DNA from 4 places in the Paenibacillus sp. FSL W7-1088 genome. Region 4 is predicted to be linked to each of the others. Evidence: riboswitches for the same ligand, from Rfam matches in the RefSeq annotation. Region 4 holds a riboswitch; each other region holds the start of a gene.

Region 1 (2,201 bases), 2.2 Mb from region 4:
GAAACTCATGAGCGTTTTCCTCTTCTGGAGGAGAGCTTTCATTCAGTCTACATCAGCGGAGCCGCGCGTATTGACGGGCGTGCGCTGCGTGATGCGTTAATCCGATCGGCTCAACGAAATGGAGCGGTCCTGATTAATGGTGACGCGACACTTCAATATGAATCGGACCGAGTAACTGGAGTGGTTGTGGACGGTAAAGTCATATCGGCTGACGAGGTTATTGTGTGTGCTGGCGCTTGGGCTAATGAACTGTTGAAGCCCTTGGGCATTGATTTTAAGGTTCATTATCAGAAGGCACAAATTATGCACTTGCAGGTTCACGATCGAAAGGACACTGGGAACTGGCCTGTAGTCATGCCTCCTTCGGATCAATATTTGTTAGCCTTTGATCAACAGAAGATTGTGATCGGAGCGACTCACGAAAATGATATTGAAGGATACGATACAAGAGTAACCGCAGGCGGAATGCAGGAAATTTTGAATAAAGGATTGGAACTGGCTCCCGGTTTAGCTGATAGCACGTTTCAGGAAGTAAGAGTAGGATTTCGTCCATTTACACCAGGTTTTCTTCCGGTAATGGGTGCTGTCCCAGGTTGGAATGGCTTGATTACAGCCAACGGGCTTGGAGCTTCCGGTTTAACGATGGGGCCTTTTATTGGAAGTCAACTGGCCAAGTTGGCTCTTGGTATGGAGTTAGATATCGATATTCAGCCATATGACCTTGGAAAAGCTATGGTTGATCAGAAATGATGAATCAGAAATGAGGTGAACTATGACGTATTCACAGCGCTTATCTCACGGCTACTCTTCAGATATCATCTATCTGGAGCATCAGATTGCCATCGCCGAGGAGGAATTGGCAAAGGCCGAGGAAGAGCGGCGGGCATACGAATCGGATTTAAACAAGTTAAGGACGTCTCCGGCGTATCATTTAACTTCAACGACGAACGTCTCTAATGAGCAACAATGGGTGGATGAGTTAAACAAGGTACAAAGTATGATTAAGACCATCCGGACCCGACTTAAGAACCTGCAAGAAGATTTAGGGGAACTTGAAGATTAATAGGAATGGATTGACATTTGGAAAAACACATGTTGTAATAAGCCTGAGCTATTTGCAGGGGGACTGTTCGCAGTTGAGAAGGTTAAAACCTGACCCTTTGAACCTGTTAGTTAATACTGACGTAGGGAGCAAATGACATGTACTCATGTTATTTTGCCCTTGCCGAAAATAGGTCAAGGGCTTTTTGGTCTGCATTTTGGGGGACAGAACGCGATAGCTGACTGTGAAGCGGGGGCATCATGATTTGAATAAAAGGAGCAATGATCATGTCATTTTCGAGAACGTTAAAAGATAAGTCCAGAACCGTATGGGAAGATGGATACAATCATCCTTTTTTACACGAAATGGGGAAAGGCACACTGGATCAGGAAGCGTTTAAGTTTTATCTTCTTCAGGACTATACATATCTGATTGAATATGCGAAGATTTTTGCCATGGGTGCAGTGAAGGCGACAGATGAAAAACTGATGACGAATTTTACGGTGATTCAACACGCTATTCTGTACGAAGAAATGGATTTGCATCGAAATTATATGAAGGGATTTGGGATTACGCTGGATGAAAATCATACGATCAAACCGTCTCTGTACAACAAGGCGTATACGTCGAATATGATGAGTGTTGCACAAACAGGTGGTGTTGCCGAAATCATCGCCGTCATTTTCCCTTGTGCGTGGACGTATTACGACTATGCCACAAGATTAAAAGAACAATATCGAGATTCATTAGAGGGCAATTTCTATCAGACGTGGATCGAAAATTATGCAAGTGATGAATTCCGCGATTCATTCGAATGGTTCTATGATACATTGGATGCATTATGTGAACATAAAACCGAGCAGGAACTGGAGGCCATTGAAGACATATTCAGAAGAAGTGTTGAATTTGAATATCTGTTCTGGGATATGGCTTATAAACGGCAACTTTCGTACTTCTGATGAATGAAATCTCAACTCTATTACAACCAGAGACAAGGATGAACATACAGATGAACAATCATGGGGAACGCATCTATTTACGATTTTTGAACGTGGAGGACGCGCCAGCACTGCTGGATTTGCAGCTCCGTAACCGGGCTGTTTTCGAAGAGATATCGGCAAGTGAACGATCAGAGACATTCTATACACTGGAGGGTCAG
Region 2 (2,201 bases), 3.3 Mb from region 4:
CTCTGCCGGGCAAGCTTTGCCATCACAGCATGAGTAAATTCCTCACTGTCAGCGGCAAGCATGCCTGCGGCTGCACAGGAAGTTCCACCAGCGATCCGAGCACGCTCAACCAGAAGAACGTCATAACCTCGGGTAGCGAGTTCACATGCGATAGCACAACCGATAACGCCTCCGCCTACAATAATGGTTTCTGCATGAAGCTTGCCTCGAAATTCTGCTCCAACTTTACTCCTCGATACTGTGCCTGGATGATACCCTGAACGATTCCCGCTTCGGCTTCTTGCTTCCTTTCTCATGGCATCATCTCCTTGGTTCGGCGTATTTCTCTGAATCCGTAATCGCCAGTCGCAATGCAGCGGCAGCCAGTTCCGGCTGATCATTCGTCCAAATCGACGAAATCACAGCGGCTCCACGGGCACCAGCAGTTCGAATGGCAGCAATATTCTCCGTTGCAATCCCACCAATCGCGATGACCGGAATTGAAACTTTAGCGCATACCTCTGCTAACGAAGCAAGTCCCCTGGGCTCGAAATTTGGTTTACTGGGTGAGGCATATACATGCCCGTAAAAGAGATAATCCGCTCCACGTTCTTCTGCAACTTTTGCTTCTTCCAGAGAATGAACCGATACTCCTACGCGAAGCCGATTGTTTCTCCTCAACACATCCTTATCGTATTTCCGAATAACTGCTTGACCCCAATGCACACCACCAAGCAACGCATGATGATCAAGCTGAGTGGAGCCATTCAGAATGATTCGGTTAAATGGGACACCTCGTGTTCTGAGACTTTGCGCCCAATACATCTGTTGCTCAAGGGGCAGCTTTTTTTCCCGTATGTGGATATAATCGACCCACCGCCATATATCCTTAGCAATATTCAGAAAAGAGTCCAAGTCTCCTGTACCTGGTGAAACCACATGCAGTTCGAATAATCGTGTTGTTAACTGTTCGTGGAAGATTTCCGTCCTGTTCACCCTCCTCTTGTATGATTTAAGCGGATATAAAACAACAAAAAAGCCACTCCCGTAGGGGAGTGGCCACGAATTTAGAATTCATGGATCAACTGAATGACTGTCGCATGGGATTACTCTATATATACATAATGCATAACAACTACAGAAACCAACATAGTCGCAACGCTGTATACTTAGAAACCGCATGAATCATCTTGCAGGCCATATCGCAAAGTTATCGATAACGCCCTTTGTCATTAGCTGAAACGCGCCACTTCCCTACGCTGGTATGATCCAGATCAGGTACAAAGGGTCCGGAATCGCATTCTTCCATCTCAGCCGCATCGTGCGGCCCCCCTAGTGTTCATATGAAGCTGTAGCCTATGTTACCATAGACACCTTTTTTTGTCACCGTACATTTCCAATTATTACGTTATTGTTTCTCGGACCAAGCTTCAACATCCCACGTTTTGGTAACCCAATCTTCATAAAAATCAGGTTCATGGGATACGAGCAGCACGGTACCCTTGAATTCTTGCAAGGCACGTTTCAGCTCTGCTTTGGCCGTTACATCCAAATGGTTTGTAGGCTCATCGAACAAAATCCAGTTACTTTCACGCATCAGAAGTTTACACAAACGAACTTTGGCTTGTTCACCACCACTAAGCGCGTTAAGCGGACGGGTGATATGCTCATTTTTCAATCCACAACGTGCGAGATGCCCCCGGACTTCATTCTGTGTCAGATGAGAAAATTCATTCCACACATCTTCAATCGGGGTAATGTTTCCTGCACGTACTTCCTGTTCGAAATAGGCTGTCTCCAAATAGTCACCCAAGAAAGTCTTACCGCTGATTGGTGGGATTTTTCCCAAGATGGTCTTGAGCAGTGTGGATTTACCTACACCGTTACAGCCAACAATGGCAATTTTCTCGCCACGCTCAATCGTCATCGTCATTTTGGGCAATAATGCATACGAATATCCAATTTCAAAATCAATGCCCTCAAAGACGATTTTACTACTCGCCCGGGCATCCTTGAATTTAAATGTGGGTTTGGCCGCTTCGTCTGGACGATCGATCCGTTCGATCTTGCCGAGCTGCTTCTCACGGCTCTTGGCACGACCGGAAGTAGAAGCACGGGCTTTGTTCCGCTGGATGAAATCTTCCTGCTTCTTGATATACTCCTGCTGTTTCTCATAAGCATCAATATGCTGCGCCTTATTCATGTCGGCCATTTCAAGGAAT
Region 3 (2,201 bases), 270 kb from region 4:
TGAAACATGAGGAGGGCAACTTGCCATGGAAGACCGAAAGTTAACCGTCCGGGCTGTAGAACGGGCGCTGGATATATTATTGTGTTTTACAACCCGCAGTGATCTGGGACTCACGGAAATTGCCAGCCAGATCGGTCTGCACAAAAGTACAGTCCATCGTCTGATGGCTACTTTGGAGGACAAAGGGTTCGTGATCCGGGATGCAGCCACCGAGAAGTATCGACTCGGCATACGCATCTGGGAACTGTCTGCCCATATGTCTCGCAGCGATGATCCGGCCATTTTGCTCCTTCCTGCGATGGAGCGGCTCAGAGATCGACTGGGCGAAACCGTGAGTTTATATCTGCGTGATGGCAGTGAGCGGATTCGAATTCAAGCTGTACAGAGTGATCAGGCGATTCGCCGTGTAGCTCCGGTGGGCGTCAGACTTCCGCTATCCGTGGGAGCCTCCAGTAAAGTGCTGATGGCTTTTGCCACCGAAGAGGACCGCGAAGATCTGATGAATGGACCGGAATGGCCCGTATTTATCGATCCCAAAGTATATTTGGCACAGATGAAAGACATTCTGGAATATGGCTATGCAACAAGTTATGAGGAGCGTGAACCGGGAGCAGCCGCTGTATCTGTACCCATCATGGATCGGAAAGGCAACATCGCTGCTGCTCTGTCGGTATCCGGGCCTGTTAGTCGCCTTTCGCAGGAGACGCTGCATGAATACGCACCTGTGCTGAAGGAAGCTGCTACACAGATGGGACTGATGTTATCCTGATTTTATGTTCTGGAATTTAAAGGTTGTTTTTATGATCCGGTTGCGCTACTCTGTAATGGACGGCCCAACAGGGTCAGCATAATTGAATATGAATCTGCGGCTGAGATGCTGCAACTTGTTAACGTTACTGGGGGAGTCCGAATTGTCCGGACTGAGACGGAATCGCATGAGATTCCGGACCCTTTGCACCTGATCTGGATCATACCAGCGTAGGGAAGTAATCGGCGATACGACCACGAACACCATATAATGTAACCTATGGATGGACTCCGTTATGGAGCCTGAATGAGTTGCGTTATTGGTGATGGACATAAGCCGGTTCCCTTGGGAACCGGCTTTTTTTATACAGTAAACAGGCGGAAGCCGTTGTCAGAGCTGCTTTTGGATAAAGAGCTGGGAGCTATTGGCGAAGCGGTGGTATGGATTTTTTTTCCTCGACTGTCTGTATTACTTGAACTGTATGTCCCTATTTTGTGTGGTATGATCGCTCTTCCTTTTTCTATGTTGTGGATGGTTTGGACTCGTGCGCAAGCATTTCAATCCAGGCAATCACCAATGAGGAGGAGACAAGAGCGATGAGTACAGAGAACAGAACGCTGGGACAAGACGAGCAGGATCAGGTGTTGGAAAAGAGTGCAGGTGCGGCCGGACGAATTAAGCCCTTCCCGGGCAGCCGCAAAGTGTACATTCAGGGCTCACGACCGGACATTGCAGTACCGGAGCGTGAAATTGCCCTTCATGACACGAATACTCCCCAAGGAGTGGAGCATAACGAACCGCTGCGTGTCTACGATACGAGCGGGCCGATGACTGATCCCGGATTTCATGCCGATATCCGGGCAGGGCTGCCAGCGCTGCGCACCCGCTGGATTACGGAGCGTGAAGATGTTGAAGCCTACCAGGGACGAACGGTAAAACCGGAGGATAACGGATTGAAACCCGGAGGGAAGCGAACTGGAGCCGAGAAGTATCCAGGCTTGCGTGGTAAACCGTTACGGGCACAGGCAGGGCGCTGCGTGACCCAGATGCATTATGCACGGCAGGGAATGATCACACCGGAGATGGAGTTCGCTGCCATCCGTGAGGGTGTGGAGCCGGAATTTGTGCGGCAGGAGCTGGCGAGTGGCAGGGCCATCCTGCCGTCGAACATCAATCACCCGGAGAGTGAGCCGATGCTGATCGGGCGTCATTTTCATGTGAAGATCAATGCTAACATCGGGAACTCTGCGGTATCCTCCTCCATCGAGGAAGAGGTAGAAAAGATGACTTGGGCCGTACGCTGGGGATCGGATACGGTGATGGATCTTTCCACAGGCAAGGACATTCATACAACCCGTGAATGGATCATCCGCAATTCACCTGTACCCATTGGAACAGTTCCGCTCTATCAGGCACTGGAGAAGGTCAATGGAGAAGCCGAAGCACTGACCTG
Region 4 (2,201 bases):
TTTTGTCCTGTGCAATCTGTTTCACCGTTTCCCACACCTGAGAGGTTCCTTCATCATCCAGCAGTGCCGTTGGTTCATCCAAAAAGAGTACGTCTGGCTCCATGGCCAGAATCGAAGCCATCGCAAGACGCTGCTTCATACCCTGAGACATCGATTGAATGAGTGTTCGATTATGTTCAAAGCATAACCCAACCTGTTCCAGGTATTGATGGATAAGGGTAGGCATCTGCTCGCGTGGAATATTCCGGTTCTCCAATACAAAAGCAATCTCTTCATCCGTATATGACATACAGAACTGGGTATCCGGATCTTGAAAAACAATGCCGGGCTGCTCAGGCACCCGAATGTCATCACATTTCATCGGAATCTCCACAGATCGCGGAATCAGACCGCTCAGAATTTGCAGCAAGGTTGATTTGCCAGATCCGCTTGGACCAAGCAACAATACTTTCTCCCCTTGACGCACAGAGAGAGACAAGCCTTGAAACACCAAGGCCTTCTCTCCCGGGAACTTGCATCTTAGATTCGTAACACCTACCGCTTGCACATTCTCCACTTCATTCATCTAGTCCAGCGCCTCGTAATCCTGCTTCGACACCGGTCTAAGGGATCGTGTTACACCTGTAAGCTCCAGCGCTTTGGCAAGGTAATAGGCGAATACACCTGCAATCAGAATACTGCCAATGAAGCGGAACCCGATAAACAGTGTATAGTTCCAAGCCGAGAGGGAATCAATGTACCCGTACTGATAATCCAGTACAAGTGAAGCTGCCGCTGCACCAATAGCCGCAAGGCAGGTGACGAACAGATTGCTTTTCCGATACAGAAATGCGGCGAAGAAGATCTCTGCACCCAGCCCTTGCAACAGTCCATACACCAGTGTCGACATGCCCCACTCACTTCCGAGAAAAGCACTCACCGTGGATGCCGCTACTTCAGCCAGAATGGCTACACCCGGCTTACGAATGATTACAAAGGCAAAGGTTCCCGCCATAAACCACATGCCATAAATCATCTGCTCCGCATGAACGCCGAATGGCTTCATCAGATCATATGTAGGTCCCCATATTTTGTAGATCACCCCGAAGACCACCGCAATCACAATCGTTACCAAAATATCGGTTAACTTCAATCTGTTGCTGCCTACTGCTGTTGACATGTTCTCTACTTCCTTCCTCTGTTTCCCTGGATTTATAAAATAAACAATAAAACAAACAAAAAAGCCTCCCCGGTTTCCAGGCAGGCCATACGCACAGTTTACAATCTCACGATGCTGCGCATTAGGCAGATATAGAGAAAGAAGAAAACAAACGACACCATTCCCGTCACATCAGAAAAATCCTGCTGCACCCAAGAAACGCTGACATTTATGTTCTATCCCTATCGCTTACCATTGCACATCGCAAATTCATGTTCTCTACGCTGGCATTACCCAGATCAGATTTACGGTCAGCGGCACAAGGCCGCTCTCTCAGCCCAACTTCATTGAGCTCCCGGTTCACTTATTTCATTGCTTCTACTGTACAACACATGGGTATTTGTGACAATCCCGGAAAAATCATTACGCTGTATTTTGGGTAAATCAGAGAAGACATTCTGTGGTGTACTTTACAATACTATGCAACATTTGGATCAAGTAGTCCGTTTGGTATACAAGAAGGGAGATTGATAATGATGAAACAAACCAATACTGCCTGGCAGCAAAAAAAGTGGAAAATGATCCTTGCCGCTTCGATTCTCACCGCGGGTACGGCACCCGCACTGCTGTCATCCACTGTCGCGGAAGCAGCAACAACACACAAACCGACAGCGTATATTAACAATGTACAAGCTCAATATGATGTGGTTATAAAGCAGGGTATAACGTACGTAGCATTGACTGAACTTCAATTCCTCGGGGACTATACGTTTGGCTACAATAACAAAACAAAACAGATTAGCATCAGCACAGACAGCGACAAATATGTTCTTATACCCAACAGCAAAACAATGAAGAAAAACGGTCAGAATGCGACGTTGTCGTCCGCTCCCATTCTGGTGAATGGCAAAGCCATGCTTCCGCTCCGTGCCATTGGCGAAGCCTTTGGCGCACAGGTTCGCTGGAACCAGACGGCCAAGGAGGCCTACATCTACACCACGGATGCTGCGGTGGTCAAAGACTACAGCAGTGCTGATCTGACTGTGGCGCGTGAAGCTGCGCT

Evidence for each region. A riboswitch is a leader RNA that binds a small molecule or an ion and turns the genes downstream of it on or off. The one in region 4 is predicted to bind thiamine pyrophosphate.
Region 1: another riboswitch for thiamine pyrophosphate. It lies ahead of tenA (thiaminase II); the one in region 4 lies ahead of MKY42_RS04745 (ECF transporter S component).
Region 2: another riboswitch for thiamine pyrophosphate. It lies ahead of MKY42_RS19515 (thiamine phosphate synthase); the one in region 4 lies ahead of MKY42_RS04745 (ECF transporter S component).
Region 3: another riboswitch for thiamine pyrophosphate. It lies ahead of MKY42_RS03575 (hypothetical protein); the one in region 4 lies ahead of MKY42_RS04745 (ECF transporter S component).

The regions. Positions count from the first base shown of each region.
Region 1 covers NZ_CP150216.1:3,251,496-3,253,696, forward strand. Annotated here, with positions in the region: gene MKY42_RS14835 (FAD-binding oxidoreductase) at 1-750, shown strand, start outside; gene MKY42_RS14840 (hypothetical protein) at 773-1,063, shown strand; TPP riboswitch at 1,110-1,208, shown strand; gene tenA (thiaminase II) at 1,330-2,001, shown strand; gene MKY42_RS14850 (GNAT family N-acetyltransferase) at 2,052-2,201, shown strand, end outside.
Region 2 covers NZ_CP150216.1:4,366,057-4,368,257, forward strand. Annotated here, with positions in the region: gene thiO (glycine oxidase ThiO) at 1-296, opposite strand, end outside; gene MKY42_RS19515 (thiamine phosphate synthase) at 301-975, opposite strand; TPP riboswitch at 1,214-1,323, opposite strand; gene MKY42_RS19520 (ABC-F family ATP-binding cassette domain-containing protein) at 1,388-2,201, opposite strand, start outside.
Region 3 covers NZ_CP150216.1:762,842-765,042, forward strand. Annotated here, with positions in the region: gene MKY42_RS03570 (IclR family transcriptional regulator) at 26-769, shown strand; TPP riboswitch at 889-1,002, shown strand; gene MKY42_RS03575 (hypothetical protein) at 1,055-1,348, shown strand; gene thiC (phosphomethylpyrimidine synthase ThiC) at 1,345-2,201, shown strand, end outside.
Region 4 covers NZ_CP150216.1:1,036,551-1,038,751, reverse strand. Annotated here, with positions in the region: gene MKY42_RS04750 (ABC transporter ATP-binding protein) at 1-565, opposite strand, end outside; gene MKY42_RS04745 (ECF transporter S component) at 566-1,159, opposite strand; TPP riboswitch at 1,398-1,508, opposite strand; gene MKY42_RS04740 (copper amine oxidase N-terminal domain-containing protein) at 1,672-2,201, shown strand, end outside.